2 regions of the Rhodoferax potami genome follow, and region 2 is predicted to be linked to the other one. Evidence: predicted binding sites of a transcription regulator. Region 2 holds the regulator's gene; the other holds the start of a gene.
What was found. Region 2 encodes NrdR, which represses ribonucleotide reductase genes. Its sites were predicted from a motif close to CACNANATNTNGTG; they were not measured.
Positions count from the first base shown of each region.

Region 1 (15,186 bases), 950 kb from region 2:
ACAGCTGATTCGGGCCAGCGGCTTCAAACCACAATGACCGCAGACCCAACGACCGGCGCTACCAAAATGGAAGTGCAAACATCAAACCTATTCCCCATCGACTATGCCCAAGGACGGCGCAACTTCACCTTCGCGGCACATACAAAGAGATGCACTTTGACGTCTTGGGTACTGCCCGGGTACAAGGGCACACAGGGGGAGGAGCTCGCACTAGACAGTGCGTTTTTTCAGGCCGACACAAACAAGGGGAACGAGAGCCCACTGGTCATTATTTCAAGCGGTGTGCACGGTGTAGAGGGCTTGTGTGGCTCCGGTTGCCAGCACGCTTTGCTACAAGACGAAGATCTATTAGGCAAAGCACAGGCTGCCGGCGTAGACCTACTGTTTCTGCATGCGATCAACCCCTATGGGTTTTCGTACCTGCGCCGCGGCAATGAAGACAATGTAGACCTGAATCGAAACTGTATTGATTTCAGCCAGCCTCCCCCGACCAATCCGGACTATGAGGCGCTGGATGCGCTGCTAGTACCCGCGCATTGGCCCCCCGAGGCAGAGAACGAACTGGCGCTGGCAAGGACAGAACAGATCATGGGGACCCCAGCGTTCCGTCGAGCCGTCACATCGGGACAGACCAGTCACCCCAAGGGACTGTTCTTCAGCGGCCGCGAACCCAGTTGGAGTAACCGAACGGTGCGTCACATTTTGCAGCAGCACGGTTCAGGGAGAAAACGCATTGCCTGGGTAGACATCCACACCGGACTTGGACCGCGAGGTCATGGCGAAAAAATACATGCAGGGAAACCCACCCAGGAGGACATTCTGCTCAGCCGCAAAGTTTGGGGGGCCGATGTTGTCGCGGCATGGGAAGGGCAATCAGCATCCGCTCAAGTGAAGGGCCCGGTAGTAAGCTGCGTTTATGAGGAATGCCCCGAGGCAGAAATTGCCGCCATTGCCTTGGAGTTCGGTACGGTCCCGTACCATGACTTCATGATGGCACTGCGCGCAGACCAGTGGTTGCACCGGCAGGCCGCTCCTTCGGCGGCTCAAACCAGCACCATCAGACAGACTATGCGAGGCGCCTTTTATGTCGATGGGGATGACTGGCGCGGCATGGTGACCGCACAGACACGCGTCGCGGTGCTACAAGCCTGCTGGGGGATAGGTAACTTGTGATTACAAGTGGGGGGGGGAATCGCCCTCTCAGTCTGCTCAACGTGCGTTAAAAGGGCATTTTGGGCATGCCTTTCATGCCCCCCAGGCGCTTCATGAGCTTCATCATGCCGCCGCCCTTCATCTTCTTCATCATCTCTTGCATTTGCTCAAACTCCTTGAGCATGCGGTTGACTTCTTGCACGTGCACACCGGCGCCTGCAGCGATGCGGCGCTTGCGCGTGGCCTTGATGAGCTCGGGCTTGCGGCGCTCCAGCGGCGTCATGCTGTGGATGATGCCTTCCTTGCGCTTGATGTCTTTCTCGGCCTTGTCCATATCCACCTGACCGGCCTTGGCGGCCATGGCCGCAGGCAGCTTGTCCATCAGGCTGGAGAGTCCGCCCATCTGCTTCATTTGCTGGATCTGGGCCAAAAAGTCATTCAGGTCGAAACCTGCGCCACTCTTGACCTTGTCCGCCAGCTTTTTGGCGGCTTCGATGTCTACACCGGCGGTAACTTGCTCCACCAGCGCCACGATGTCTCCCATGCCTAGAATGCGGCCAGCGTGGCGCTCGGCGTCGAAGACCTCCAGTCCATCCAGCTTTTCGCTGGTACCAGCAAACTTGATGGGTGCGCCGGTTATCTGACGCACAGAAAGCGCAGCACCACCACGCGAGTCACCATCGGTCTTGGTGAGGATGATGCCGGTCAGTGGCAAGGCTTCCTTGAAGGCCTTGGCAGTGTTGACCGCATCTTGGCCCTGCATGGCGTCTACCACGAACAGCGTTTCGACCGGGTTCAACGCGGCGTGCAGGTTTTTGATTTCCAGCATCAAGGCTTCGTCAATCGCCAAGCGGCCTGCGGTGTCGACCAGCAGCACATCAAAGAAGTGCTTTTTGGCGTAATCCAGCGCGGCACGGCCGATGTCGACCGGGTTTTGATCGGGCGTGGAAGGAAACCACTCCGCGCCAGCCTGCGCCGTTACCGTCTTGAGCTGCTCAATCGCGGCGGGGCGGTACACGTCGCCAGAGACTGTCAGCACCTTTTTCTTGCGCTTTTCGATCAAGTGCTTGGCGAGCTTGGCGGTCGTGGTGGTTTTACCGGCACCTTGCAAACCGGCCATCAAGATCACCGCGGGCGGCTGGGCGGCGAGGTTGATGTCGCTCACGCCTTCGCCCATGGTGGCGGAGAGTTCGCGGTTGACGATACTCACCAGCACCTGGCCGGGCTGCAGGGATCCCAGCACCTCTTGGCCCAGTGCTTTTTCTTTCACCCGGGCAATGAAGTCGCGCACCACCGGCAAGGCCACGTCGGCCTCTAGGAGCGCCATGCGCACTTCGCGCAGCATGTCGGTGACGTTGGACTCGGTGATACGCCCCTGGCCTCGCAGGTCTTTAACGAGGCGGGAAAGTTTGTCGGTAAGAGCGGAGGCCATATTGAAGTATTCCGGCAGGCGCAACCTGCGGTGTGAGCCGGACAGTGCCGGCAGGGAGCAAAACGCTAAACTGTGCACATGATTTTAGCCAGTGCGTCCCCTACCAGCTTAGCCTTGTCGGTTTTGGCGGCCTGTTCTTATGCGTGGCCGGCACTCAGGGCCGCGCACCTGAGCTCCAACGCAGCACGTGCCTGGGTGGCGTGGGCCTGGTTTTTGCACGGGGCGGCACTCGCCTGGGGCCTGCTTTTGCCGCCCACCTACTTTGGTTTTGCCACCGCACTCTCCATGACGGCGTGGGTCGTCGCTGCGGTGTATGCGATTGAAAGCCAGATTTACCCGCAACTCCAAACGCGGTGGGCCTTGTCTGCCGTGGGTGCAGCGGCGGTGCTGTTGGCATGCATTTTCCCGGGCGCCCCCCTGCCCAGCACGGCCACCATTTGGTTGCCGACACACCTGGCCTTTGGCGTAGCCAGCTACGGGCTGTTTGGTACTGCCGTGGTGCACGCTTGGTTGATGAGTCGTGCGGAGGCCCGCATCCGCCAAGCCGCAGACCCGCACAGTGGTTTGCCCTTGTTGACTCTGGAACGACTGACCTACCGGTTTGTCGCGGCCGGGTTCGTACTGCTGACTGCCACGCTGGGCATGGGCTATCTGTTTGGCGATGTGGTCTATGGCAAAGGCCACGCATGGCACTGGGACCACAAAACCGTGTTCTCCGTACTGTCGTGGATCACGTTTGCCGTCTTGCTGCTGGGCCGCGCACGCTTTGGCTGGCGGGGCAAACGCGCTGTGGCGGTGCTCTACACCGGCAGTGTGCTGTTGTTGCTGGGGTATGTGGGATCCCGGTTTGTGCTCGAAGTCTTGTTGGGCCGGTCGGCATGAAGAATTTGGTGATCCTGCTGGTCATCCTCGGGGTGATCTGGTACTGGCGCAGCCACAAAGCCAAGCGCCCGCCCACTGCACCGCCGCCAGAGGCGCCGCCCAAAACAGGCAGCGTCGCAATGGGAGCTTGCGCGTATTGCACGCTGCATGTGCCCGCTAGCGAATTAGTGCAAGGCCAGCGTGGCGCCTATTGCAGCGCGGAACACCTGCGCTTGGCAGAAAACGGATGACGAACGACCCGGGCGAAAACTCGTGGTTTGGTGCGTCATCGCTGGAGGCGCCCCCCGAGCAAACGCCGGACACCAGTGACTTCAAGCGCCTATGGCAGGCCTTTATGACCGCGCGCTGGGTGCTGGGTGCCGCTTTGGTGGGCCTGCAAACTACGTTGTTTGTCACCAGCACCACACACAGCAAAACTTTGCTGGTCATCACAGCGGTGTACTTTGTCAGTACGCTGGGCGCGCGCTTGCTATTGCAACCCCGGCCTTTGGGCGGTGCGTTCAGCAAAACCTGGGGCGTGCTGATCGGGATTGATGTTCTGGTTTTTTCAGCGCTGCAATGGCTCAACGGCAACAACCTGAATTACCCCCCCCTGTTTGCCTTGCCGGTGCTGCTGGCCTCGGTGCTGGGCTCGCTGCGGCTGGCACTGGGCACGGCGGCTGGCGTGACCATGCTGCTGCTGGGCGGCGCCAGCTGGACACTGCTGGTCAACGACATCGACAACCCGGCTGCGTTTGCCCAGGCGGGGCTCAGCGGCATTGGCTACTTTGCGGTGGCCTTTTTGGCCAACCAACTGGCAACCCGCTTGGCCAACGAGGGGCGCAGAGCCCGGCAAAACCAATTGGCAGCCTCGATCCAACGCGAGGTGAACGAGTTGGTCATCGAAGCGATGCCCGAGGGGGTGGTCATTGTGGATCAGCGCGGAATCGTGCGGGCCGCGAACCCGGCGGCTCGTGCCCTGCTGGGCGACGAAGACCGGCTGCGCTCCGCACTTTTTGACCTGAAAGCAGACCCAGCATGGCGCCCGCTGTTGCTACTCACGCGGCTATGCCTTGGAAGTGGCCAAAGCCAAGAAGCCGAGGTAGAACTCGTACACGACCACGGCAGTGCGCTCAAGGTACTGGCACGGACCCGGCTTGCGGCGCCCCAAGGCATCGGAGAAGACAGTCTGTGTGTGCTGTTTTTGCAAGACCAGCGCCATGCAGAGGCCCGCATTCGCACCGAAAAGATGGCCAGCATGGGGCGCATGTCGACCGCCGTAGCCCACGAGATACGCAACCCCTTGGCCGCGATTGCGCAGGCGAATGCGCTGTTGTCTGAGGAGCTGCAGGATCCTAGGCAATTACGCCTGACCACCATGGTGAGCCAGAATGCCAAGCGGCTGGGCAAAATCGTGGACGACATTTTGAATGTGGCCCGTGCCCGCACCACATCTGCAGGCGAACACGACGCCTTGTATGGCCTGAGCGAGACGGTTCACCGCATGGTGCAAGACTGGGCACAACACAAGAGCATTGGCGGGCTGATTGGCATCGACATTGACCCCCGCCCACACGCAGTGCGCTTTGACCCGGAGCACCTGCGCCAAGTTCTGATTAATCTGCTCGACAACGCGCTGCGCTACGCGAGCAAACAGCCAGAAGCTGTGCAAATCACGGTGACCTACACCGACACTGCGGCTTGCGTCTCGGTGTGGAGCGACGGAGCCCGTATGGACCAAACGGTGGAGCGGCATTTGTTTGAGCCCTTTTTCTCGTCCGAGAGCCGCTCCAGCGGGTTGGGGCTGTACATTTCACGCGAACTCTGCGAACGCCACGGTGCCACCCTGCGGTACCAACGCAGCGCCCGCATCCGGAGCGGGCAACTGCACGAAGGCAATGACTTCACGCTAACACTGAGCCTTATCAAAGGCCCCATGACCCAGGACACCGACGGCAACTCTCTATGGCAAGCATCCCTGTACTGAACAACGCCCGCATCCTGGTGGTCGATGATGAGCCGGACCTGCGGACCTTGTATGAGCTCACGTTGCTGCGCGAAGGCCATCAGGTGGACACCGCTGCCTCGGTAAACGAGGCCTTGGATGCAGTCGCCGCCCATAAATATGACTTAGTGATCACCGATATGCGCCTGCCCGACGGCATGGGCATTGACATCCTGCACGCTCTGCGCGAACACAAAAGCAAAGAGCGCTGCATTGTGATTACGGCGTATGGCTCGGCCGAGAATGCAGTCGAGTCGCTAAAGGCTGGCGCATTTGATTACCTGACCAAGCCCGTGGACTTGAAGCAGTTCCGCAGCGCGGTGATGGCTGCCTTGGGTGGCACCAGCCCTGGCGCTAGCTCGCACACCGAGCGATCTGTTAAGGGCCCTGCCGACAGTGGCACAGAAGGCGCCAAAGCGCTGGAGCAGTTGGTCGGGCGATCTCACACCATGGTGGCCCTGAAGGAGCGTATTGCCAAGGTGGCGCGCAGCATGGCGCCGGTGCTGATCCGGGGCGAGTCGGGCACCGGCAAAGAGCTGGCTGCGCGAGCCCTGCATGCCAACAGCCACCGCGCCGCCGGGCCATGGGTGGCGGTCAATTGCAGTGCCATTCCGGAGTCTTTGCTGGAGGCGGAATTTTTCGGTGCCCGCAAGGGTGCCTATACCGGCGCGACACAAGACAGGCCGGGGTTTTTCCAAGCGGCCCACGGCGGCACGTTGTTTTTGGATGAAATCGGCGACTTGCCACTGGCGATGCAAGCCAAATTGCTGCGGGCGATTCAGGAGCGAAAAATCCGCCCTCTCGGCAGCAACCAGGAAGAGAGTGTGGATGTCCGCCTGGTCAGCGCCACCCACAAAGATCTGGTGGCGGAGGTTGCGGCACAGCACTTCCGCCAGGACTTGTATTACCGCTTGAATGTGATCGACCTCCAGCTGCCACCGCTGCGGGAGCGGAGAGACGACTTAGAGGCCCTCTGCCGGGCACTCGTCACCAGAATTTGTGAAGAAACGGGTGTGCCGGCGCCCACGCTGTCCGCAAGCTTGCTGGCGCAATTGAAAGCGCTGCCGCTCCCGGGCAATGTCAGGGAGTTGGAAAACCTGCTGCATCGCGCGTTGGCGTTGTCTGAAGGCGATGTTTTGGAACTCGACACCCATGGCCACGACTCCGAGCCCGCCCCCGTGGCACCGGCGTCTGAGCCCGGCTCGTTCAGCATCCCCGCCGATTTGCAAAGCCATTTGGACGCTCAGGAGCGTGAAATCCTGATCCACGTCCTGCGTGAGACCCGTTTCAACCGGACCGCTGCAGCCCAGCGCTTGGGAATAAGTCTGCGGCAAATCCGTTACCGGATGGAGCGCTTGTCCATCGATGTGCCCGAACATGACGATGGAAAATCGGAATAACCCCCCCCGCGAGGCGACCGGCAGCTGGTCGGAAGGCTGGTGGAGCGAAGCGCTCCACGAAACCTCTCCCAACTTCGGCCCACGGCCTGCAGATGCAGACACCGACTTGGTAGTGCTGCACTCTATCTCGCTGCCCCCCGGCGAATATGGAGGGGATGGTGTGCGCCAACTATTTACCAATACCCTGAACTGGGATGCGCACCCGTATTACCAAACGATCCGGGGCATGGAAGTCTCCAGCCATTTCTTTGTGACGCGCACGGGCACTGTGTGCCAGTTTGTCAGTTGCGATGCACGCGCCTGGCACGCGGGCGCATCCACCTATCGCGGAAAGCCCAATTGCAACGACAACTCGATTGGCATCGAGTTGGAGGGCATGGACAACGACTTGTTTACCGCCCATCAATACGAGAGCTTGGAGCGTCTGTGCGCGGCAATCGCGCAGAACTATGAAATTCAGTACGTCGCGGGCCATGAGCATATTGCGCCCGGCAGGAAGACAGACCCGGGTCCCGGATTCGAGTGGGAACGACTGAAGCTCTGGGGCGCGATTTCGGACTGGGAATTACCCGCTCCATGGCAAGAAAGCCACAACTCTTGAACAGATCGCCAAGCTTCTGAAAAAATTTTGGCGATCCTTCAGACGCCCCTGAAAGCGCGACACCCGCATCCATCGGGCCGTTCCACGCCAAATGCTGCTGCAAGCCGCATCAAACCTCATTCGGCTTGAAAACTTTACGCCAATCAAGGCTTTGATGCCCCCTTTCCGGCAAGTGGAATGCGAGGGGCAAAGGCCCTGATCAAAATACAAGGGTGCCGAGCAGATACACTACCGGTAGTGGGTTGCAAGCACCCCAGACCCCAGATATAGTGTGCCTTGGTTGATGCGCGGGTGCGAAGCCCCTTAGTCGTAGCAAGCCACGCGGCACACAGATCACACAAAAATACACCCGATTTAGACGAGGAAACTATGCAATCTATTTCCACGGCCGTACCCACGGCACCCGCCCCGCTGCTGTCCCCCGTTCCCGGCAACGAAACGCCGGCGACTCAGGCTTATTCGCACTACCAGATCATCCGCCGCAACGGCGCAGTGGTGCCATTTGAGCCGAACAAAATTGCAGTTGCCATGATGAAAGCGTTTCTTGCAGTGCACGGCACCCAAGGCGCAGCATCCGCCAGCGTGCGCGAGACGGTCGATGGCCTGACGCAGCAAGTGATTCGCGCGCTGGTGCGTTCCCGTCCGGGCGGCGGCACTTTCCATATTGAGGACGTGCAGGATCAAGTTGAACTGGGACTGATGCGTGGTGGTCACCATGAAATCGCCCGTGCGTATGTGCTGTACCGCGAGCGTCGCACCCAAGAGCGCGCCAAGCAAGTCGCCACCGAGGCTCCAGCTGCGCCGGTGATCCACGTTATCGACAATGGCCAGCGCGTACCTCTGGACTTGGCCCAACTGCAATCCCGCATCGAGACGGCATGCAGTGGTCTGGGTGCTGACGTCAAGGCTGCCCCCATCCTGGCAGAAACCATGCGCAACCTGTACGACGGCGTCCCTTTGGACGAGGTGTACAAGGCAGCCATCCTGGCAGCGCGGACCCTGATCGAAAAAGACCCCGACTACACCTACGCCACTGCGCGTTTGCTGTTCCACACTATTTCCCGCGAAGTGCTGGGTCGTGATGTGGCGCAAGCCGACATGCAGGAAGCCTATGCGGACTACTTCCCTGGCTTCATCAAGCGCGGCGTCGAAGCCGAACTGCTGGACGAAAAACTGCAGCAATTCGACTTGAAGCGCCTGGGTCAAGCCCTCAAGGCCAGCCGAGACCTGCAATTCGATTACCTGGGTCTGCAAACCCTGTATGACCGTTACTTTCTGCATGAAGGCAAGACCCGCATCGAACTGCCGCAGGCATTTTTCATGCGCGTCGCTATGGGCCTGTCGCTGAATGAAATTGACCGTGAAGCACGTGCCATTGAGTTCTATGAAGTGCTCTCTAGCTTCGACTTCATGTCGAGCACGCCGACCCTGTTCAACAGCGGCACCTTGCGTTCGCAACTGTCGAGCTGCTACTTGACCACCGTGCCAGACGATCTGGACGGCATCTACGAGTCCATCAAAGAAAACGCACTGTTGTCGAAGTTCGCCGGCGGTTTGGGCAACGACTGGACCCGCGTGCGCGCTTTGGGCTCCCACATCAAAGGAACCAACGGCGAATCACAAGGCGTGGTCCCCTTTCTGAAGGTGGTCAACGACACGGCTGTGGCGGTGAACCAGGGCGGTAAGCGCAAAGGTGCAGTTTGCACCTACCTGGAAACATGGCACTTGGATATCGAGGAGTTTCTGGAGCTGCGCAAGAACACCGGCGATGACCGCCGCCGCACCCACGACATGAACACAGCGAACTGGATTCCTGACTTGTTCATGCGCCGGGTCATGGAAAAAGGTACATGGACACTGTTCTCTCCATCGACCGTGCCCGACTTGCACGATCTGTTCGGCGCGGACTTCGAGAAGGCCTACGTGGCTTACGAAGAAAAGGCTGCTCGCGGCGAAATCAAGCCATCACGCACCCTGCAGGCCAGCGACCTCTGGCGCAAGATGCTGACCATGCTGTTTGAAACCGGCCATCCTTGGATCACGTTCAAAGATGCTTGCAACGTCCGCTCGCCCCAGCAACACGCAGGTGTGGTGCATTCGTCGAATCTGTGTACAGAAATTACACTGAACACATCCGACACCGAAACCGCCGTCTGCAACTTGGGCTCTGTGAACTTGCTGCAGCACTTGAAAGATGGTGCACTCGACCACGACAAGCTCAAACGCACGATTTCGACAGCCATGCGCATGCTGGACAACGTGATCGACATCAACTACTACGCCGTGAAAAAGGCGCGTGACTCCAACATGCGTCACCGTCCTGTTGGCTTGGGTCTGATGGCGTTCCAGGACAGCCTCTACGAATTGCGCATCCCCTACGCTAGCGAAGCTGCCGTTGAATTTGCCGACAAGTCCATGGAAGCGATCAGCTACTACGCCTACTGGGCTTCGACAGACTTGGCACGCGAACGCGGCAAGTACCACAGCTTCAAGGGTAGCCTGTGGGACAAGGGCATCCTGCCACTGGACACCATCGACATGCTGGCCACCGCACGCGGCGGCTACGTAGAGGTAGATCGCTCATCCACGCTGGATTGGGATGCTCTGCGCAACAAAATTGCAGCAGACGGCATGCGCAACTCCAACTGTGTAGCGATTGCTCCTACAGCGACGATTTCCAACATCATTGGTGTGGACGCGTCCATCGAACCGTGCTTCGGCAATCTGTCCGTCAAGTCCAACCTGTCCGGTGAGTTCACGGTCATCAACAGCTATCTGGTGCGCGACTTGAAGCAACTGGGCCTGTGGGACGACGTCATGGTGATGGACCTCAAACATTTTGACGGATCCCTCCACCCTATCGACCGCGTACCACAAGAAATCAAGCAACTCTACGCCACCGCTTTTGAAGTGGAAACACGCTGGCTGGTGGAAGCTGCAGCACGTCGCCAGAAGTGGATCGACCAGGCACAGTCGCTGAACATTTACATGGCGGGCGCCTCCGGCAAGAAGCTGGATGAGACCTACAAGCTGGCCTGGTTGCGCGGTCTCAAGACTACCTACTATCTCCGCACCATGTCTGCTACGCACGTGGAGAAATCCACCGTGAGCGCGGGCCGACTGAACGCTGTGTCTTCCGGCAATGAAAGCCAAGGTACACCCAAGATGTCGAGCGCACTTGAAGCCGCGGCGGCGGCTGCGCAAGAGCAGATGCAGCTATCGAGCAGTGCTGCCACCGACATCAAATTCTGTGGCGTGGACGACCCGACCTGCGAGTCCTGCCAGTAAGTTCATCAGCATCGCAAGACCACCTGCGATGCTCGTGAGCAACACAAATTTTCAGTGAATTGAATGAACGCTTTTCAATTCAATTCACTGCTCACATAATCCGAAGATTGGAAAAAACTATGTTGTCCTGGGACGAAGAAGTCAAGCCCGCATCGCCGTCGAATTACGCGCGCAATCCGTCTGAAAACAGTCAGGGCGCGCAGGCGTCGGTGTCGTCTGCGACAGGCAACTCGGCGTACAGCGCCACCATGTCCCAAGCAGTGCAAGTGGCCAAGGCCAGCGCCAGTGGCAAGCGCGTCAATGCATCAGACAAGCGCATCATCAACGGACAGACAGACGTTAACCAACTGGTGCCATTCAAGTACAAATGGGCTTGGGAAAAATACCTCGCCACTTGTGCAAACCACTGGATGCCACAAGAAGTCAACATGACCCGCGACATCGCGTTGTGGAAAGACCCGAATGGTCTGACAGAAGATGAACGCCGCATCGTGAAGCGCAACCTCGGCTTCTTTGTGACAGCGGACTCATTGGCTGCAAACAACATTGTGTTGGGCACCTACCGCCACATCACTGCGCCGGAGTGCCGCCAGTTTTTGTTGCGCCAGGCGTTTGAGGAAGCTATCCATACGCACGCGTACCAGTACATCGTGGAATCTCTCGGCCTGGACGAGAGCGAGATTTTCAATGCGTACAACGAAGTCCAATCGATTCGCGACAAAGATGAGTTCCTGATCCCCTTCATTGAAGCGATCATGGATCCCAACTTCCATACCGGCACGCCCGCCACCGATCAGACGCTTCTGAAGTCGCTGATCGTGTTTGCTTGCTTGATGGAGGGCTTGTTCTTCTATGTGGGCTTTACCCAGATTCTGGCGCTCGGACGCCAGAACAAAATGACGGGTGCAGCAGAGCAGTACCAGTACATCCTCCGGGACGAGTCCATGCACTGCAACTTCGGCATTGACTTGATCAACCAGCTTAAGCTGGAGAACCCGCACTTGTGGACACCGGAATTCAAGGCAGAGATCAAGACGCTGTTTGAAAAGGCGGTGGAGCTGGAATATCGCTACGCCGAAGACACCATGCCCCGTGGTGTACTGGGCATGAACGCCTCGATGTTCAAGGGCTACCTGCGATACATCGCCAATCGTCGTGCGACACAGATCGGCCTTGAGGCCTTGTTCCCGAACGAAGAAAATCCATTCCCATGGATGAGCGAAATGATTGACCTCAAAAAAGAACGTAACTTTTTTGAAACGCGTGTTATCGAGTACCAGTCCGGCGGCGCGCTGTCCTGGGATTAACTTGCTCGTTATGCCGTTAAAGTTTTCGCCACCTTTCGTAGATCGCGTGATCACAACGAAGGGTTGGCGTTACCAAGTTCATGCCACTGGAACTGCGTCCAGTGGCATGAATCGCTTTCTGCCAAATACGTAGCAGGAAGTGCTCTTTGCACCTTGAACAAGGAGAACATGATGGCAACTGCAAAAAAACCAGCGGCAAAAAAAGCCGCTCCAGCGAAAAAAGCAACCCCAGTGAAGAAGGCAGCCGCTCCTGCTAAAAAAGCAGCAGCTCCTGCGAAGAAAGCCGTAGTGGCCAAGAAGGCCGCTCCTGCCAAAAAAGCAGCAGCTCCCGCGAAAAAAGCCGTAGTGGCCAAGAAGGCCGCTCCTGCCAAAAAAGCAGCAGCTCCCGCGAAAAAAGCCGTAGTGGCCAAGAAGGCCGCTCCTGCTAAAAAAGCAGCAGCTCCAGCGAAAAAGGCCGTAGTAGCCAAGAAGGCCGCTCCTGCCAAAAAAGCAGCAGCTCCCGCGAAAAAAGCCGCAGTAGCAAAGAAGCCTGCAGCCCCTGCAAAAAAGGCGGCCAAGGCAGCCGCTCCAGCAGCACAAACCACACTGAATCCGCAAGCTGCGTGGCCGTTTCCAACGTCCAGCAAGCCTTAATAGCCTGCACCTACAAAAAAGCCCGGAACCTTGAAGGTCCGGGCTTTTTTTTGTTGCGACTCGCCTGTTATGGGTAGAAAGCCAACAAACGGTATCCAGAAACCCGCTCTGTTGGCGAAGCTGCTTTCACCGCAAGCGGCAATGACGCCGCGAACTCGGCACCTGGCTCCAACGTGGACGCCATCCAGCCGATATCCCGTGGCGCCAACACCTTGCGAATCATGCTTTGATCTTGCATATCGGTGAGCGTGAGCTCCAAAGAGGGAGGCAACACCGGAACCGTGCCGGTATTCTTGATGACCACATTCAAACGGTACACATCCGAACGGAGTTTAGTAAACGAAGAACTGTCGATCACGACCGCTTCAATCGACTGCAAGGGAGCCAGCTGGCATCCGGCCCACTCACACAGAACCTCCAGCGCCGGAACGGCTTCAGGCTGATAAGCGGCAATGCGGTCCCGCTCTACATACGTGTATTGCAATCCGAGGGCGAGCACCAGTAAACCAGCGATCCCAGCAAGACCCCACTTGACCAAGGTCCGGTCCCAAAACACCAGCCGGTCGCCTTTAGGCATAAATGAAAGCTTTGGCTCGCCAACTGCTGGAGAGGGAGTTGCTTGCGTATAGCGGGGCGCGGGCGAACCAAGGGCGTCTAGATCGCTTTTGTTATCAGACTCTAGAGGTGGCGCATCAACCTCTGCCCCTCCGGCGAGAGCGCTAGGGCTCTGGGCAAGGAAATCATCCAGCGCAGGATCGTTGTCAACCGGTTGAGCTGGTGCCGAAGACCAAGATTCAGGAAGCGGAGTCTCTGCGTCCAGCGGCTCAACAGCTACCTTTTCAGGTGGCGCAGCATCGTCAGACTCAAATCGCAAAGAGGCCGCCCAGTCCGGATCAGGACTGGTAGGTGCAGCCACTTCACGAGGCTCAGGCTCAGGCTCAGGCTCTGGAGTCGGTTGCGCTTCCGTTGCGGTGTGTAGATGGGCATTGGCATCAAACACCTCATCACATTGTCCACACCGCACCCAGCCATCTGAAATACGCAACTGGTCCGGCACGACTTTGAACATCGTGGAGCATGCCGGGCACTGGGTAATCAGACTCATTGCGTCACATTGTAGTGGTCGCAAACACCGTAGTTACACGGCAGCTGTCATCAAGATCCACCCGTCTTCAGTGTCTGCCACCGAGAGGGTGCAATAAGGCGCATAGGCCAGTTTCAGCTCGTCCGCTTGGCGCTCCAAAATTCCAGCCAGCACGAGGTGCCCGCCCTCCTTGACATGCGCACGCAACAAGGGCGCCAGCACTTTCAGTGGGGTCGCCAATATATTGGCCAACACCACATCGAACTCGCCCTGAGCCGCTCCGGGCAAACCGGCAGACAACTCCACCTGATTAGCCTGCGCATTCAGCACTGTGGAGTCGACCGCAGCCTGATCAATGTCGACCGCGATCACTTCAGTCGCACCGAATTTGGCTGCCCCAATCGCAAGAATGCCGGAGCCACACCCGTAATCCAGCACCCGGCCCGCAGCGCCGTGGCCTGCGATCCAGCGCAAGCACATGCGCGTCGTCGGATGCGTGCCGGTACCAAAGGCCAGTCCGGGGTCCAAGCGAATGACCTCTTTGGCCTGCGCGGGGGGCTCGTGCCATGTGGGCACAATCCAGAACTCGGGAGTAATCTCCACCGGCGCAAACTGCGACTGGGTCAAGCGCACCCAGTCCTGGTCTTCCAAGGCATCGATCCCCAGAACCTGGCAACCTTCAAAGAAATCCTGGGCCTGCAACAGCGCACAAGCCTCGTCGGCTTGCGTGCGCTCTGCAAACAAGGCAATCACCCGTGAGCGCTGCCATCCGTCTTTCGGCGGCGGCATACCGGGCTCACCAAACAATGCCTGTTCGGCATCCGTCTGGGCATCAGCGTCTTCCACGCTGACGCTCAGGGCATCCAATGCGTCCAGCGCATCACTCAGGTTTTCGACCCGGTCTTCGGGACACATCAAACGCAATTCAAACATGCAACGCCTTATCGCTTGTGTTGTTCCAGCCAGTGCTCCAGGTAGTGGATGTTGGTTCCACCGTCCATGAACTTGGCATCCACCATCAACTCACGATGCAAAGGAATGTTGGTATTGATTCCTTCCACGACCGTCTCCGCCAGTGCAGTGCGCATGCGGGCCATCGCCTGCTCGCGAGTGTCGCCGTGCACAATGATCTTGCCGATCATGGAGTCGTAGTTCGGAGGCACAAAGTAGTTGGTGTACACATGCGAATCCACACGGACCCCCGGACCACCCGGTGCGTGCCACATAGTGACGCGTCCCGGGGACGGGGTGAACTTGTAAGGATCCTCGGCATTCACCCGGCACTCAATGGCGTGACCGCGCACTTCAATCTGGCGCTGGGTGAACGGCAACTTCTCGCCGGCAGCCACCATGATCTGCGTCTTCACGATATCGATGCCCGTCACCATTTCAGTGACCGGATGCTCCACCTGCACGCGGGTGT
Region 1 is NZ_JAVBIK010000001.1:2,516,555-2,531,740, reverse strand. Features, by position in the region: gene RAE19_RS12115 (tripartite tricarboxylate transporter substrate-binding protein) at 1-37, shown strand, start outside; gene RAE19_RS12110 (M14 family metallopeptidase) at 34-1,173, shown strand; gene ffh (signal recognition particle protein) at 1,220-2,584, opposite strand; gene RAE19_RS12100 (cytochrome C assembly family protein) at 2,663-3,466, shown strand; gene RAE19_RS12095 (PP0621 family protein) at 3,463-3,696, shown strand; gene RAE19_RS12090 (sensor histidine kinase) at 3,693-5,432, shown strand; gene RAE19_RS12085 (sigma-54-dependent transcriptional regulator) at 5,411-6,850, shown strand; gene ampD (1,6-anhydro-N-acetylmuramyl-L-alanine amidase AmpD) at 6,834-7,451, shown strand; gene RAE19_RS12075 (ribonucleoside-diphosphate reductase subunit alpha) at 7,821-10,739, shown strand; gene RAE19_RS12070 (ribonucleotide-diphosphate reductase subunit beta) at 10,859-12,046, shown strand; gene RAE19_RS12065 (histone) at 12,218-12,679, shown strand; gene RAE19_RS12060 (zinc-ribbon and DUF3426 domain-containing protein) at 12,747-13,784, opposite strand; gene prmA (50S ribosomal protein L11 methyltransferase) at 13,818-14,696, opposite strand; partial or broken gene accC (acetyl-CoA carboxylase biotin carboxylase subunit) at 14,705-15,186, opposite strand, start outside.
Region 1: RAE19_RS12075 (ribonucleoside-diphosphate reductase subunit alpha) is a predicted target of NrdR. The motif match lies at 7,710-7,723, and genes of this name have one in related genera.

Region 2 (15,186 bases):
CATGGTGGACATGGCCCACTACGCCGGCCTGATCGCTGCAGGCGTGTACCCCAACCCCGTGCCTCACGCAGACGTGGTGACATCCACCACCCACAAGAGCCTGCGTGGCCCCCGCGGCGGCATCATCCTGATGAAGGCCGAGCATGAGAAAGCCATCAACAGCGCCATCTTCCCCGGCCTGCAAGGCGGCCCTCTGATGCACGTGATTGCTGCCAAGGCAGTCGCCTTCAAAGAAGCTCTTACCCCCGAGTTCAAGGCCTACCAGGCCCAGGTGGTGCGCAATGCCAAGATCGTGGCAGAAACCTTGACTGCACGTGGCCTGCGTATCGTCAGCGGCGGTACTGAAAGCCATGTGATGCTGGTGGACCTGCGCTCCAAGGGCATTACCGGCAAAGAAGCTGAAGCGGTCTTGGGCGCTGCCCACATGACGATCAACAAGAACGCCATTCCCAACGATCCCGAAAAGCCCATGGTGACCAGTGGTATCCGAGTAGGCACCCCCGCCATGACAACACGCGGTTTCAAAGATGAAGAAGCCCGCGCCACGGCCCACCTGATTGCCGATGTGCTGGACAACCCCCGCGACGAAGCCAACATTGCTGCCGTTCGCGCTAAGGTCCATGCCCTGACCTCACGCTTCCCGGTTTACAAGTAAGCAAGGTCAATATTTACGATGAAGTGCCCCTTCTGCAGCCATTCCGAAACCCAAGTGGTGGAGACACGAATTTCTGAAGATGGGGACTTCATCCGTCGCAGGCGCCAGTGCGGCTCCTGCGACAAACGGTTTACCACCTACGAGCGGCCGGACGTCAACTTTCCGTCCATCGTCAAGAAAGATGGCCGCCGTATCGAATTCGAGCGCGCCAAACTATTGGCCTCGATGAACTTGGCCCTGCGCAAAAGGCCAGTAAGCACCGAACAAATCGACAGCGCCATCGAGCGTATCGAAGAAAAACTCCTGAATCTGGGACTGCGCGAAGTCCAGAGCACCCGCATCGGGGAACTCGTGATGCGCGAACTCAAGAAACTGGACAAGGTCGCCTATGTGCGCTTTGCCAGCGTCTACCGTAGCTTTGAAGACATTGATGAATTCAAGACGTTGGTGGATGAGGTAAGTCGTTAACGCTTAGAAAGCGTGGTACACGTTACGGTTCTTCGGATCACGAACAGTGCTCGAACCGGGACAAATAGCGCCTGACCGAAGGTCGGCTACCAGCAGCGCACCAAAATCGATGCAAAGGCGGGGAGCGTGCCCCGCACGTGCTGCTTTGGGAGCGCATCCCAAACAATTGAAAACACTCACCCCTTCTGCCAAGTCAAACGCCACCGAAACTGAGTGAGCCGAGCATAAACCAAGGCATAGGTGACAACGGCCAAGACCATACCCATTGCCAACATAGCCGGATTTTTTGCAAATATAACGGCCCATCCCGACGGAAGAGCAGCGTACAGCCAACAAAAAGGACTGGTAAGCCCATTCTTCAACTCAGCACCGTAGGCAGGAAAAAGTTTATTGACCACACGTCGGTGAATAAAGTGGTGCAAGTGAGCCTTATCAGGTTGGCCTGGATGATGCCCCTCACGCTTCCTGCGACGCTGCACAGAAAACGCCACCTCTAAAACAGGATAGGCACACACGAGCATGGTCGTCCAAGCAGTAAGTTCTGGATTTCGCATGGGTAGCAGTACCGCGAGCCATGCCAACAAAAAACCCAGTAAATAAGCACCACCATCGCCCAGAAAAATCTTGCCCAGTGGCCAATTTACGGCACCAAAGCCAAGAGCAACAATTGCCACTGAAAAACAGACGGTTGCTGCGGCTACGTCGCCAACTTGCAAACCAATAAGGCCCATTGCAGCGAGCATGATCGCGATAGAGCCCGAGGCCAAGCCGTTGAAGCCATCGATGATGTTGACCGCGTTGGCAACGCCCCCAACAGCGAACGCCGTAAACAAAACCGCAACTGGAGTAAAGGCTAGTAGTTGGTCAAGCACGTCAACGCCTGTGTTCTGCATCGCTACGCCAGTGATGTACCAAGCAACAGCACCACTAAACATCGTCGCGAGCAAGCGCGGTAAAACGCCCACCTTTTTAGTGACATCCTCAATCAAACCAGCCGCGAACGCGGGCAGGCCCGCAATCAGCATCGGACTCAGCAATTCTTTAACTGGTTCAGCTGCAAGCAGCCAAACAGCTGCCAATCCGCACATAACAGCCACACCGCCGATACGCGGCGTCGGATTTACATGATGTTTTTGCACTCCAGAGGTGCCGTCCATACTGAAGTGACCATGCCAATCCTTTGAGAGCACCAAGAAGACAGCCGCAAGCGCAGTCACGAAAAAACCCGCCAAATACATCGACATTCGCCCCCAAAATTGTTGTCTTATTCTATTTGACCCAATCTCCTAAGAGCCCATCGAGCTAGGAAATAACAATGAAAGAAGTATTCGTTCATTTACCTCGGGCACCCCTGCCAAGCGGCTACTTCAATTGGATGAGCGGTGAAGTGGGGCCTTGCTCCCTCAGCATGGATAAATAAACTCCAGTCATGCAGAAATCTATATGTCACTCACTAGGCTTTGAAAAACCAAACGCGGCAAAGATGGGTGGTTTTTCCCTAATTGAGGTGTTGATCTCAGTTGTGGTTTTGTCCTTTGGACTATTGGGAGCCGTGGGGCTGCAAGCCTCCGCCCTTCAATCTAACAGGGAGGCGCGCATCCAATCATCCGCGCTAGCCTTGGCGAGAGAACTAGCAGAAATGATTCGAGGCAACAAAGACGTTGCGTTGCTCACGACCAGCAACCCTTTTCATGGTGACTTTAGTACACCGATGACTGCTCCCACACCTTCATATTGCTTGAAGGTCAGTAACTCATTGACGACAGCAGCAGCAACCCCTTGTGCAGGAGCAAATACAACAGAAACTCAAACAAATATTGCCAACGCTTCTATGACGGAATGGCTTGCAAGGGTAGAGGAAGAGCTGCCCGGCGCACGAGTCGTCGTTTGCGATGATGCGGCCCCCTATACAGCTGGCGGACAACCACAATGGGCGTGCACAGCGGGTACGGACGCCACGAAAGTGGTAAAGATAGGTTGGACCAAAACGTCCACCAACAAAGCGTTGACCGCTGCAAGTGCAATAGAAAAGGCAACCGGCGCAGGCGCTGCGGCGCCCTCAGTGATTCTGGCTCTGACCCCGGGGAACAGCCTGTAATGAACTCTACATTCCAAAACAAGCAGGGCGGCCTGACTTTGATTGAACTGTTGGTGGCCTTGGTCATCAGCTCGGTGATCGCACTCGCAGCATTCTCTGCCATCGTGGTAAGTCGGCAAGGTTTTGCTACGGTCGATGCCGCCTCACAGCTGAGAGACAACGCACGGTTTGCTACGGAGATTATCCAAAGACTTGCGCTACAGACCGGCTATCAGGATGTTGCTTACTCAGCAACTATAAGACCGGCCTCGAGCACCGCGCCCGCAAACGTTTCGGGATTTACTAACGGCACACCCAGTGTTTCTGGAATCCTGGTTACGTCAACCACAAAAGCCTTGGGCACCACAGGGTATGGCAGTGATGTACTCATTTTGCGTTACCAAGCACCGGAAACTTACCCCGGCTCGGGCAAGGTGGACAAAGGGATTATCGATTGCATGGGGAGATCGAAGGCCGACGACGATGACATACCGATAGATCGCGACGATCGATTACTCAGCGTCTTATATGTGGCCGAAAGTCGCGGCCAACCAGCCCTTATGTGTCGTACCGAGTCAGGCTCGGGACAACCCTTGGTCGAAGGCGTTGAAAATTTCCAAGTCCTTTATGGGGTTGATGGTGATAACGATTCCGTTACCGACCGATACATGAGAGCCGATCAATTGATCGTGGCTGGCAACGATGCTGCGACCAAAGCCAATTGGGACATGGTCCGGAGCATCAAGATCGGCTTGATTTTGCGCAGTGGCGTTGGCGCAACCCAAGAAACAGCTTCTCAAACTCTCTACCCCTTTGGCAATGCCCGAGCGTCAGCCAGTGCAGCATTGGGCTCTGCATTTGCAAACTCTGCCAATGACCCGGGCACTGTCGTGAGTGCCCCTGCCGACAGACGCCTGCGTCTCCAGACAAGCTTCACGATCCACCTCCGAAACGAGCAAAACCTGTGAGCAAAAACTCCCCCCTCCATCCAGCACCGGCGTTGCCTGCAAAGCACAAGGGTTCTTCTTTGATTGTGGTGCTGATGATCCTCACGGTGGTCTCCATCGCGGGCATTGCCGGTGTGCAAATTTCCATGCTGAGTGAAAGGAGCGCACGGTCCGATCGGGATATGCAAGTCGCCTGGCAGTCAGCGGAGGCAGGCTTGGTCGATGCTGAAAACGACATCTTCGGCCCCGGCACATCCACCCGCCGCGCGCTTTTTAACGACCCTAAAGATATCTCCGGCTTCGCTGCCGGGTGCGGCTCTACAGGCAACTTTATCGGGCTCTGCGCCATGGTGAGCTCCGGCAAGCCCGCGTGGCTGACCGTTAACTTTGAAACGACAACCACCGGTGCCCAGACCACACGATACGGGCAATACACCGGTCGTACCCTACAAACCGGCAGCGGAATTCAACCCTTCCAGAGTCCGCGCTATGTGATTGAACCTATCAGAGACCCGGCAGACCGCGATCTGAGCAACCCTACTCCCGCGCACATCTACCGAGTCACTGCGATGGGCTTTGGCCCGCGCCTGGAGGCGCAAGCCGTACTCCAAATGATTTACCGGAAATAACCGGAGACCTCACATGCAACTGAATCTGTCTAACATCCCCCGACTCCTGAAGTCGAAGACCAGCCTCGTGGTCAGTGCTGCCCTACTTTTCGGGGGCATCGGAGTTGCATTCTTCGCTAACAGCCAACTCGCCCCACCCAACATACCCGCCGTGAATTTGGCCGCAGACCCGCTGTATGCCCCACCCGCCAGCGACAAACCGGCGATTGCACTCTCGCTATCAGTAGAGTTCCCCACAGTGGGGTCTCAATACCCTTCCGGCTCCGGCACAGATAACAACTACTCCAACACCACAGAGTACCTGGGTTACTACGACGCAGAGAGTTGCTACACCTATAACAATGCTCCAACTGAAACCCTAACCGGTACGGAGACCACGGCAGACTACAAGCGCTTTGACCGTTCTGGGGCTGCCGTGTCCCGGATGTGCACTGACGCCTTCAGCGGCAACTTTTTGAATTGGGCATCCAGCTCAGCGATTGACATGCTACGGCTCGCGCTCTCAGGGGGCGATCGCTATATCGATACCGATTCGCTTACCCTGCTACAGCGCGCGGTCATTCCCAACGGGAATCCCACCTGTATGTGGAACAACGGCAACTTCCCGGCAAAACAACTATCAAGAGATGGGGGAGGCACTGGCCGGTATTGGGGCGCCGTGCCCAACTTGTTGATTACCCAAGCGGGCGCCAACGACATTTGGGTCGCCAACACTCTGAACCGGATTTATTTCGGTACATCACGAACCGGTAGCTGCGGGGACACCACAGCCTACACGCTCGGTGTTGCGGTTCCAGCGCCGGCCTTTGGACCGGTCGCCAATTCATCCTCAGCACTCCCAACAACCGGAATGACCAACTGTGCAGCAGAGAACGGGACATGCTCGTTTAGTGGCAGCAAAGAGGTGTGGTACGGCGCAGGCACAACTTGGAAAGTCGCCCCCGTCACCAGCACCACTGGGGTAGCGTGCAACAACGCAACTTTCGGTGATCCCATTGTAGGTACTGCCAAGCGTTGCTATTACAGAGACGGCACACCGCCCGCAGGCACTGCAGGGCTTAATAGCGATGGCTTTTTTTATGCCCGAGTAAGTGTCTGCACCAGCACTGCAGGCACCCTTACAGATGTTCGCGACTACAACCTTTGCAAGCAATACCCCAACGGCAAGTACAAGCCCACTGGGGTTATCCAAAAATACAGCGATGCCTTGCGCCTGGCCGCCTTTGGTTACGCGCTTGAGCAAACGGCCAGCTACAGCTCTGGCAGGTACGGTGGTGTGCTGCGTGCGCCCATGAAGTACGTCGGCAACCGCACCTTTAACGAAACCGGCCAAGAGAACACCCCTGTTACCGGCAACCCCAATATCGAGTGGGATCAAACCACCGGTGTGCTACGTGCCAACCCTGATGGAGACACCACCTACAACATCTCGGGCGTTATCAACTATCTCAATAAGTTCGGTCGCACAGGTACGCCTGGTGTTTACAAACGTTTCGACCCTGTAGGTGAGTTGCACTACGAAACCTTGCGGTATCTGCAAGGCTTGGGGCCATCCTCTGCCGCAATCAGCTCCCTCACGGCGGACATGTATGACGGTTTCCCTATTTACACCACTTGGACAGACCCCTACGGAGGCTCTCGCACCTCGACAGCGGATTACTCTTGCACCAAGGCAAACATCGTGGTGATTGGGGATGTCAACACGCACGACGGTAACCGCTTGCCAACCACAGATATAGCCAACAACATTCCCAATATCAATGCTTGGCGAACCATTGTTCAAAAATTCGAAAAAAACGAAGTGGCGAACTACACCGACGGCCAAGGTGTCACCACCCGGACTACCGGCAACCCGAATGGCGCCAACAACAGCGTACCCACTAACGTTCGGACCTCCCAAATCATGGGGACTGCTTATTGGGCAAGAACCCACGACATCCGCGGCAGCGACTGGACCAATGCACCCAGCAAACAGCGCCCGGGCTTGCGAGTGCGCACCTTCACATTTGACGTGAACGAAAACGGCTCCAGCGGCGGCACAGGCGCCGAAACCGCCGGTCAACGAGACTACCGCCGATTCGCTAATCAGTTTTTCATGGCAGCGAAATACGGTGGCTTTGAAACAGACCCTTCCAACCCAGAAGGCAACCCCTACAACACTTATGGCAACCCGTTCAAAGACAAAGACGGCAACACCAACAACAATGTGTGGCAAGACACCGTGCGCCCCGCGGGGGAGGCCAACTCGTATTACCTGCAAAGCAGCGCGCGCGGAATTTTGACTGCGTTCGATGAGATTTTTTCGCGGGCATCCACTCAGGCGCGGAGTATTGCTGGGGCTGCCTTGCAAAACAAAAACCTGACCTCTAGCGGCACGGCTTTTTATCAAGGTGCTTTTGATACTTCCAATTGGACTGGGGATGTGATTTCGACCCCCCTTACGCTCAACACAAGCAACGAACTCGTGATCGGCACCACTGCGACGTGGTCTGCGGCTGCGCGCTTGACAGCGATGGCCAACCCCGCGACCACCCGCAACATCGTGGTGGGCCGCACAAGCACGAACCCAAACCCAATAGCCACCGACTTTAAATGGGCAGAGATTGATGCGGATTTGAAAACCAACCTGGGCAAGCTCACACCGTCATCTGCTGAGGACACGCTTGGTTCAGACCGCCTGAGCTACCTGCGGGGCGCCAACACACGGGATGGCACTACCTTCCGCCAACGCACCGGCAAGCTGTTGGGCGACATTGTGAACTCAGGCGTGGTGTATGCGGGCGCCCCTTCGAGCAGCGTTCCAAGCGACAGCAGTTACTCACTTTTTGTGGCTGCTAATGCCGCGCGCACCGCTGCGGTGTATGTGGGTGCCAACGATGGCATGTTGCACGCTTTCAGCGCCGCCACCGGCGACGAGTTGTTTGGCTATATCCCTAGCTGGATGGGCCCCAAACTTGCGGCACTCACTGCCCCTACCTACGCTGCCAACCACCAGGCCTATGTAGATGCAACACCAGTGGTCGGCGAGGTCAAGGTTGCGAACTCATCGCCGGCCAGTGCCAGTGACTGGAAAACCGTGCTGGTTGGCGGCACGGGTGCGGGTGGTCGCGGTGTTTACGCCTTGGATGTGACAGACCCCTCAAGTTTCAGTGCCAGCAAAGTGTTGTGGGAGTTCACCCAACTACATGACGCCGACATGGGCTTTGTGATTGGTGCTCCCAAACTGGTCAAAATGAGAACCAGCGCCCCCAGCGCTGCTAGCCCCACCTACCGCTGGTTTGCGGCAGTGGCGAGTGGCGTCAACAACTATGTGAATGACGGCCTGGGTAATTTCAGCAGCACAGGTGCACCGACGATTTTCTTGCTCGCGCTGGATAAACCTGCTGGCACCGCCTGGACTTCGACAGGCGGTGAGCCCAACTACTACAAAATAGCGCTGCCTTTCAACGCTACGACTTCGTTGACCAACCCAACAGGTGTGGTGAATTTTCAGACGATTATTGGACCGAGCCGTGAAGTCACACAGTTGTATGCAGGTGATCTACATGGCAACCTTTGGAAGCTGGATTTCTCAGAGCTAGGCAGTACGGACTGGAACATTAACAAGCTCTCGTACTTCAAGACCGGATCAGGGCTGACTATTGCCCCGTATCCGATGTACATCGCAAAAAGCGCATCAGGGGCTATTCAGCCCATCACCATGGCACCGGCCTTGTCAGCAGCCGCTGTTGTTTCAAGCACCACCGATATCGTGGTGTCGTTTGCAACCGGCAAATTTATGGAGTCAGGCGATAAGAACAGCACGGCACAGCAAAGCTTTTATTCGATTTATGACAACAACACCCGGACTGCAGATACCAGTTCGCCAGTAGTGCCACCCGCCATTTCAGGGCGCGGGAGGCTCGTGCAGGGCGTGATCAACACGACGGCAGGCACAGTGACGGTCTCCTCTTTCAAATGGGGGCGTCCGTCGAGCGACGCAGACACCACGACGCGGGCAGGCTATTACTTTGACTTTCCATCATCTGGTGAAAAAGCCGTTAGCAACCCCAAGATCATTGGCAACAATCTAACCTTTAACACCTTGATACCTGCTGCACCGGGTAGCACCGGCGGCTGTACGGCGGCGGGCGGTAGTGGCAGAACCTATGACCTGGACTTGGATAGCGGTAACGGAACCTTCAGAACCTCCACGGTGGGCTTACTCGGTGAATCGTTGATTGTTCAAATTCCAAGCGCAATCACCTACACCAAGAGCAGGACCACCGGGCGAAGGACGAAGACTGAATATTCTGACCGCTTAGACACCGGTTCGGGCTCGGCTACCAAAGGGAGCAGAATCACGGTCACCACGGTCTCGGGGCGATTGAGCTGGCGCCAGGTCAACAATTATCAGGATCTCAAAAACAATTAGCCACATGCCATACAGAAAACACTCCAAAGGTTTCACCTTGATCGAGGTGATGATCACGGTTGCCATCGTCGGCATTCTTGCCGCCATTGCACTACCGTCTTACAACTCGGCCGTCTTAAAAGGGCGGCGAGCACAGGCACGTACGGATTTGGTATCGCTGCTCCAGCAACAAGAACGTTACCTCACCCAGCAAAACACCTATTTGGCCTTTACCAACACCGGCGGAACTACCAGTCCGGCATCGGTACCGTTTAAAACCTTCTCTGGCGATGCCCCTGCTTCCGGCCACTACTGGCTATCAGCCGGCACTTGCGATGCAACGCTGACGATCAGAGAGTGTGTGCGCGTCACCGCGACCCCCAAAGTTGCGGACGCCGAGGTTGGCAATTTGTCGATGACCAGCAATGGCGAAAAAGCATGTACGGGTACCGCAAGCGCTTCCAACTTCAGAATGTGCTGGCCATGAATTTTTGCCGCTTAAACGCGCGTGGGTTCACGTTGATCGAACTCATGGTTACCCTTACGATCGCGGCCGCCTTGGCCGCGGTTGCAGTGCCGAGTGTTCAATCGTTTCTACGAAACAACGAACTCTCCGCCGCCAGCACAGCACTTTTAACTGGCATCAACACAGCACGCAGTGAAGCGATGAAAAGTGGTCGTAACACGATGGTGGTACCGGTCAACAACGGCTCTGACTGGTCACAAGGATGGGTGGTGTTTGTAGACAATAACCGTGACCAAAGCTATACGTCTGCCTCGGACACAATAGTTGCACAACAAAGGCCCTTGACGTCCTACTTCTCGGTTGGAGGCAATGGCACCGCCACCGGCACGACGCCGTACATTCTTTTTGATGGTTCGGGCTATGCAAAAGACAAAAGTAATGCGTTTGGAGGGCTTACTCTTAACATTCAACGCAACGACCTGACTGGCGCCGATTTACTGGACCAAACGCGACGAATTATTATTGCCAACACGGGGCGAGCAAGGGTGTGTAAACCGCAAACTGCAACGGATGAGAATTGCAAGGCTTCGGATACAGCTTCGGGTACACAGTGAACGATAGCCATTTGCGTAATGCTCTTTTGCTTGCCCAATCCGCGATCAAGCTCACTAACCCTAACCCGAGAGTCGGCTGCTACATTGAAGACGCTTCTGGGCGAGTCCTAGGCCAAGGCCACACCCAAAAAGCCGGTGGACCCCACGCCGAAGTCATGGCCTTGCGCGACGCGGCTGAAAAAGGCAACTCCGTCGAAGGCGCCACCGCCTATGTCACCCTTGAGCCCTGCTCCCACCATGGCCGCACCGGCCCCTGCTGCGATGCGCTGATACAGGCGGGCATTAAAAAGGTGGTGGCTACCAACCTGGACCCCAATCCCTTGGTGGCGGGTAACGGCTTTGCCAGGCTGCGCGCGGCGGGTGTTGAGGTCGAAGTGCTTGCACCTGACCACCCGCTGGCAGTTCAATCCCGCGAACTGAACATCGGCTTTTTCAGCCGCATGATCCGCAAGACCCCGTGGGTGCGGATGAAAGTGGCGGCGTCGTTGGACGGTACTACTGCTTTGGACAACGGCGCTAGCCAGTGGATCACTGGGCCCGACGCGCGGGCGGATGGCCATGCCTGGCGCGCCCGGTCGTGCGCCATCCTGACCGGCATAGGCACCGTGTTGGCAGACCGGCCCCGATTGGATGTCCGCTTGGTGGACACCCCACGGCAGCCGCATCTCGTGGTGGTGGATAGCACGTTGGAAACGCCGCCGGATGCTCCGTTTTTTATAGCGGGTCGCGCAGTCTTCATCTACACCAACGGCCAAAACGCTTCTAAAAGAGCCGCTCTAGAGCAGGTTGGCGCAACGATCGTGGATATGCCTGAGCGCAATCCCCAAGGCGAGCTCACGGGCAAAGTGGACCTAGCGGCGATGATGCGTGACCTCGGCCGCCGCGAAATCAACGAGCTCCATGTGGAAGCCGGCTTCAAACTCAATGGCTCGCTGGTCCGCGCTGGTTTGGTGGACGAGTTTGTGGTGTATCTCGCGCCCAAACTGCTGGGCCAGGGCGCTGGAATGTTCCATATCGGGCCACTCACCGAATTGAGCCAAGGCGTACAGCTGGAGTTCAAATCCACGGAGATGGTGGGCCCTGACTTGCGCGTAGTAGCCCGCGTGCAAGGGCGCGACCGATTCTAGGGTTTTGCGGGTGGGGCCATCTCTGCCCCGCCCTTTCCCTGCCAAAATGCAGGCATGTTCACAGGCATCATTACCGGCGTAGGCCGCATTTCCGCCGTCCAGGCTCTGGGCGAATCCACCACCCACGGCAAGCGCCTGACGATCGAGGCGCCGGCCGGCTACCTGGACGATGTGGGCCTCGGCGACAGTATTGCGCTCAACGGCGCCTGCATGACCGTCACCACCTTTGATGTAGCGGCGCAAAAATTCACCATCGACATTTCTGCAGAGTCCCTCGACAAAACAGCAGGCCTCGACGGACTGGGTACCGTTAACCTCGAGAAGGCCTTGCGCGCCAACGATCGTTTGGGTGGGCACATCGTGTCGGGCCATGTGGACGGTATGGGCAGCATCAGCCACTTTGCCCAAGTGGGTGAAAGCTGGGAGCTGCGGGTGTTGGCGCCTCCCAGTTTGGCCAAGTACTTGGCCTACAAAGGCTCGATCACGGTCAATGGCGTGAGCCTGACGGTGAACCGTGTGGCAGACCTACCTGACGGTTGTGAGATCAGCATCAATCTGATACCCCACACGGTTGAAAACACCGCATTGGGCACTCTCGCCCAAGGCAGCCGTGTCAACTTGGAGATTGATACGGTGGCGCGCTATGTAGAGCGCATGATGTCTGCGCCCGCGGTTTAAAACGTCTGCGTTTTACTGAAACGTCAACGTTTTGACGCCAGTGGCAGTGCCCAGCAAGCACACTTGGGCGCGCTGGTAGGCAAACACACCCACCGTCACCACGCCGGGCCACTGGCTGACTTCGGCCTCAAACGCCAGCGGGTCGGTGATCTGCAGGCCGGTCACGTCCACGATGTACTGCCCGTTGTCGGTCACCAAGGGTTTGCCGTCTTTCAAGCGGATAGCCCCTTTGCCGCCTTTGGCCGCAAACTGGGCGATGACACGCTGCGTCGCCATGGGGATGACTTCCACCGGCAAGGGGAACTTGCCCAGCGTTTGCACCAGTTTGGACTCGTCGGCAATGCACACAAACTTGGCGCTTTGAGCGGCCACGATCTTCTCCCGGGTTAATGCTGCGCCACCACCTTTGACCATGTTGCCAGCGCCGTCAATCTCGTCGGCACCGTCGATATAGACCGAGAGCTTGTCCACTTCGTTGCTGTCAAACACCTGGATGCCCAGCGCCTGCAAGCGCTCGGTGCTGGCCACAGAACTGGACACTGCACCCTTGATTTGGTCCTTGATGGTGGCCAGCGCATCGATGAACTTGTTGACGGTGGAGCCGGTACCCACGCCCACGATCTCGCCTGGCACCACGTACTGCAGGGCGGCTTGGCCTACCAGGGTTTTGAGTTCGTCTTGGGTCAGTGCGGGGGGTGTAGATGTGGTCATGGCGAAAAATGGTGAGCGCGTCCTGACGGACAATCGGGGGAGTTGAAATCTGAAAGCAGGAATTATCCGATGTCTCTGGTGCCCTACGCCCTCGCCCGCCGCGTTTTGTTCAATCTGGACCCCGAAGTCGCCCACGACATCACCATGGCCGGCCTCGCCGCCAGCCAAGGCAACCCGCTCAAGTTGGCCTACTGCAACAGCCGGGTGGACGACCCTGTCACCATCGCCGGCTTGAAGTTTCCCAACCGCGTGGGCATGGCCGCCGGCCTGGACAAAAACGCGCGCTGCATTGACGGCCTAGGTGCCATGGGCTTCGGCTTTGTGGAAGTGGGCACCGTCACCCCGCTGGCCCAACCGGGCAACCCCAAGCCCCGCATGTTCCGCTTGCCCGAAGCCAACGCGCTGATCAACCGGCTGGGCTTTAACAACCATGGCCTGGATGCCTTCATTGCCAATGTGCAGCGTTCTGCCCTGCGCCAGAGCAAAAATCCGTCGCTGCTGCTGGGCCTGAACATCGGCAAAAACGCGGCCACCCCCATCGAGAAGGCCACCGACGACTATCTTGTTTGCCTCGACGGTGTGTACCCCCATGCGGACTACATCACCGTCAACATTTCCAGCCCCAACACCAAGAACCTGCGCAGCCTGCAAAGCGACGAGGCGCTGGACGCTCTGCTAGGCGCCATTGCCGAACGCCGCGAACAGCTGGCCCAGAAGCACGGCCAACGCAAACCCGTCTTTTTGAAAATCGCCCCGGACCTGGAAGCTGACCAGGTTGCCGTGATTGCCGCCACCCTCAAGCGCTACGGCACCGACAGCAGTGGTAAGGTCAACAACGCCTGGGGTGTGATTGGCACCAACACCACCTTGTCACGCGAAGCCGTCAAGGGCATGCCTCACTGCGACGAGGCAGGTGGCCTTTCAGGTGCGCCGGTGCTGGAGAAAAGCAACGCTGTCATTGGCCAACTGCGTGCAGCGCTGGGCAAAGACTTCCCGATCATCGGCGTGGGCGGCATCATGAGCGCAGCCGATGCAGTGAGCAAAATCAAAGCGGGTGCGGATGCAGTGCAGATCTACACCGGTTTGATTTACTCAGGCCCCCAGCTGGTGAAAGACGCAGCCGTGGCCATCAAAAACTTAAAGAAATAAGCCGCTAGCGCACGTTCAGCCTGCGCCAGCAGCTATATTTTTCATAGCAATCAGGGCTCGACGGCCAAGCCCAAGACCCTGGCTCCATCTCCGATGGTGCCAATAAAGGTGCCTTTGCCTTTCTGCAAATCCACGCTGTACAAGCGTGTGGTGGCGTGGGACTTCAGGCGCACGGCCGCAAATGCGGCACCGCTGACGTCTGCAATGTCCATGCTCGTATCCGACATCTCGGTCACACCGAGGGCACCCACGGTGTAGAGCTGGCCCGTATTGAATGACACCACGGGCTGCACGCCTTCCGCGCTACCCATGGTGACCAAGAAGCCACCGTTGCGGTCGATCGCAAAGTTGGTGGTCAGCTTGTCGTCTTTTTTGTTGTAGGTATAGGCCGCTGCGGCCACCTCTGGCTTCACACCTGCACGCCGGTCGCCCGCGGCATAAAACGGCGCAGGGTCTGTCGCGGCCAGGGCACCGGTGTCGGGGTGCAGCCGCACATTCTGGCCACTGGTGCTCATGACCCGCACACGGTCGGCCACCGGGTTGAAATCCATGCCGATGGCATCGCCCTGCAAGGCGACCGCAGGCGCTGCACCCACCGGCTTCAAAACCCCGGTGGCGGTATCCACGGTGTAGAGCCGGCCGGACTTGGCCAACGCAAACAGCACCCCTTTGGCGATGCGGTAATCAATACCTACCAAGGTATCGCCCGCGGCCAGCCCGGAGAGCTGCACCCGCTTCAGGACCTTAGTGGGCTGGCCTGCATTGAGCGTCAAGAGCTCCAGTTTGTCGGTCACCACTTGCAAGGTTTCTTTGCTCGGCGTGCCGGCGCCTTCTTGCATCGCGGCGCATCCGCTCAAGGCTAAGGCGATAACCGCACTACCGGCTAACGCACTGCGGCGCAGTGTGGGCGAAATTTTCATGAGATGGGTCCTTTCTGTGGGTGAAAAAAGCCCTGGCCTGCGCAATAGCGATGTGGCTCAGGTTGCGTGAATCAGTCCGACCACATGGTCGGCGATTGCCAGTGCACTAGTCAAGCCCGGGGACTCGATGCCGAACAAATTGATCCAACCGGGCACGCCGTGTGCCTCTGCGGTTTGGATCAAAAAGTCAGCCGCGGGCTCACCGGGACCGGAAATCTTGGGTCGAATGCCCGCATATGCGGGTTGAAGGGCACCATCCGGCAAAGTCGGCCAATAGCTGCGAATCGCTTGGTAAAAAGCCTCGCCTCTGCCGGGTTCCACTTCCAAATCCGCAGGATCATCCACCCACTGG
Region 2 is NZ_JAVBIK010000001.1:3,464,817-3,480,002, reverse strand. Features, by position in the region: gene glyA (serine hydroxymethyltransferase) at 1-655, shown strand, start outside; gene nrdR (transcriptional regulator NrdR) at 674-1,123, shown strand; gene RAE19_RS16740 (MraY family glycosyltransferase) at 1,300-2,367, opposite strand; gene pilV (type IV pilus modification protein PilV) at 2,553-3,221, shown strand; gene RAE19_RS16730 (PilW family protein) at 3,221-4,168, shown strand; gene RAE19_RS16725 (pilus assembly PilX family protein) at 4,165-4,776, shown strand; gene RAE19_RS16720 (pilus assembly protein) at 4,790-9,190, shown strand; gene RAE19_RS16715 (type IV pilin protein) at 9,195-9,656, shown strand; gene RAE19_RS16710 (GspH/FimT family pseudopilin) at 9,608-10,249, shown strand; gene ribD (bifunctional diaminohydroxyphosphoribosylaminopyrimidine deaminase/5-amino-6-(5-phosphoribosylamino)uracil reductase RibD) at 10,246-11,376, shown strand; gene RAE19_RS16700 (riboflavin synthase) at 11,431-12,054, shown strand; gene rpiA (ribose-5-phosphate isomerase RpiA) at 12,067-12,765, opposite strand; gene RAE19_RS16690 (quinone-dependent dihydroorotate dehydrogenase) at 12,835-13,914, shown strand; gene RAE19_RS16685 (DUF4394 domain-containing protein) at 13,965-14,834, opposite strand; gene RAE19_RS16680 (NAD(P)/FAD-dependent oxidoreductase) at 14,892-15,186, opposite strand, start outside.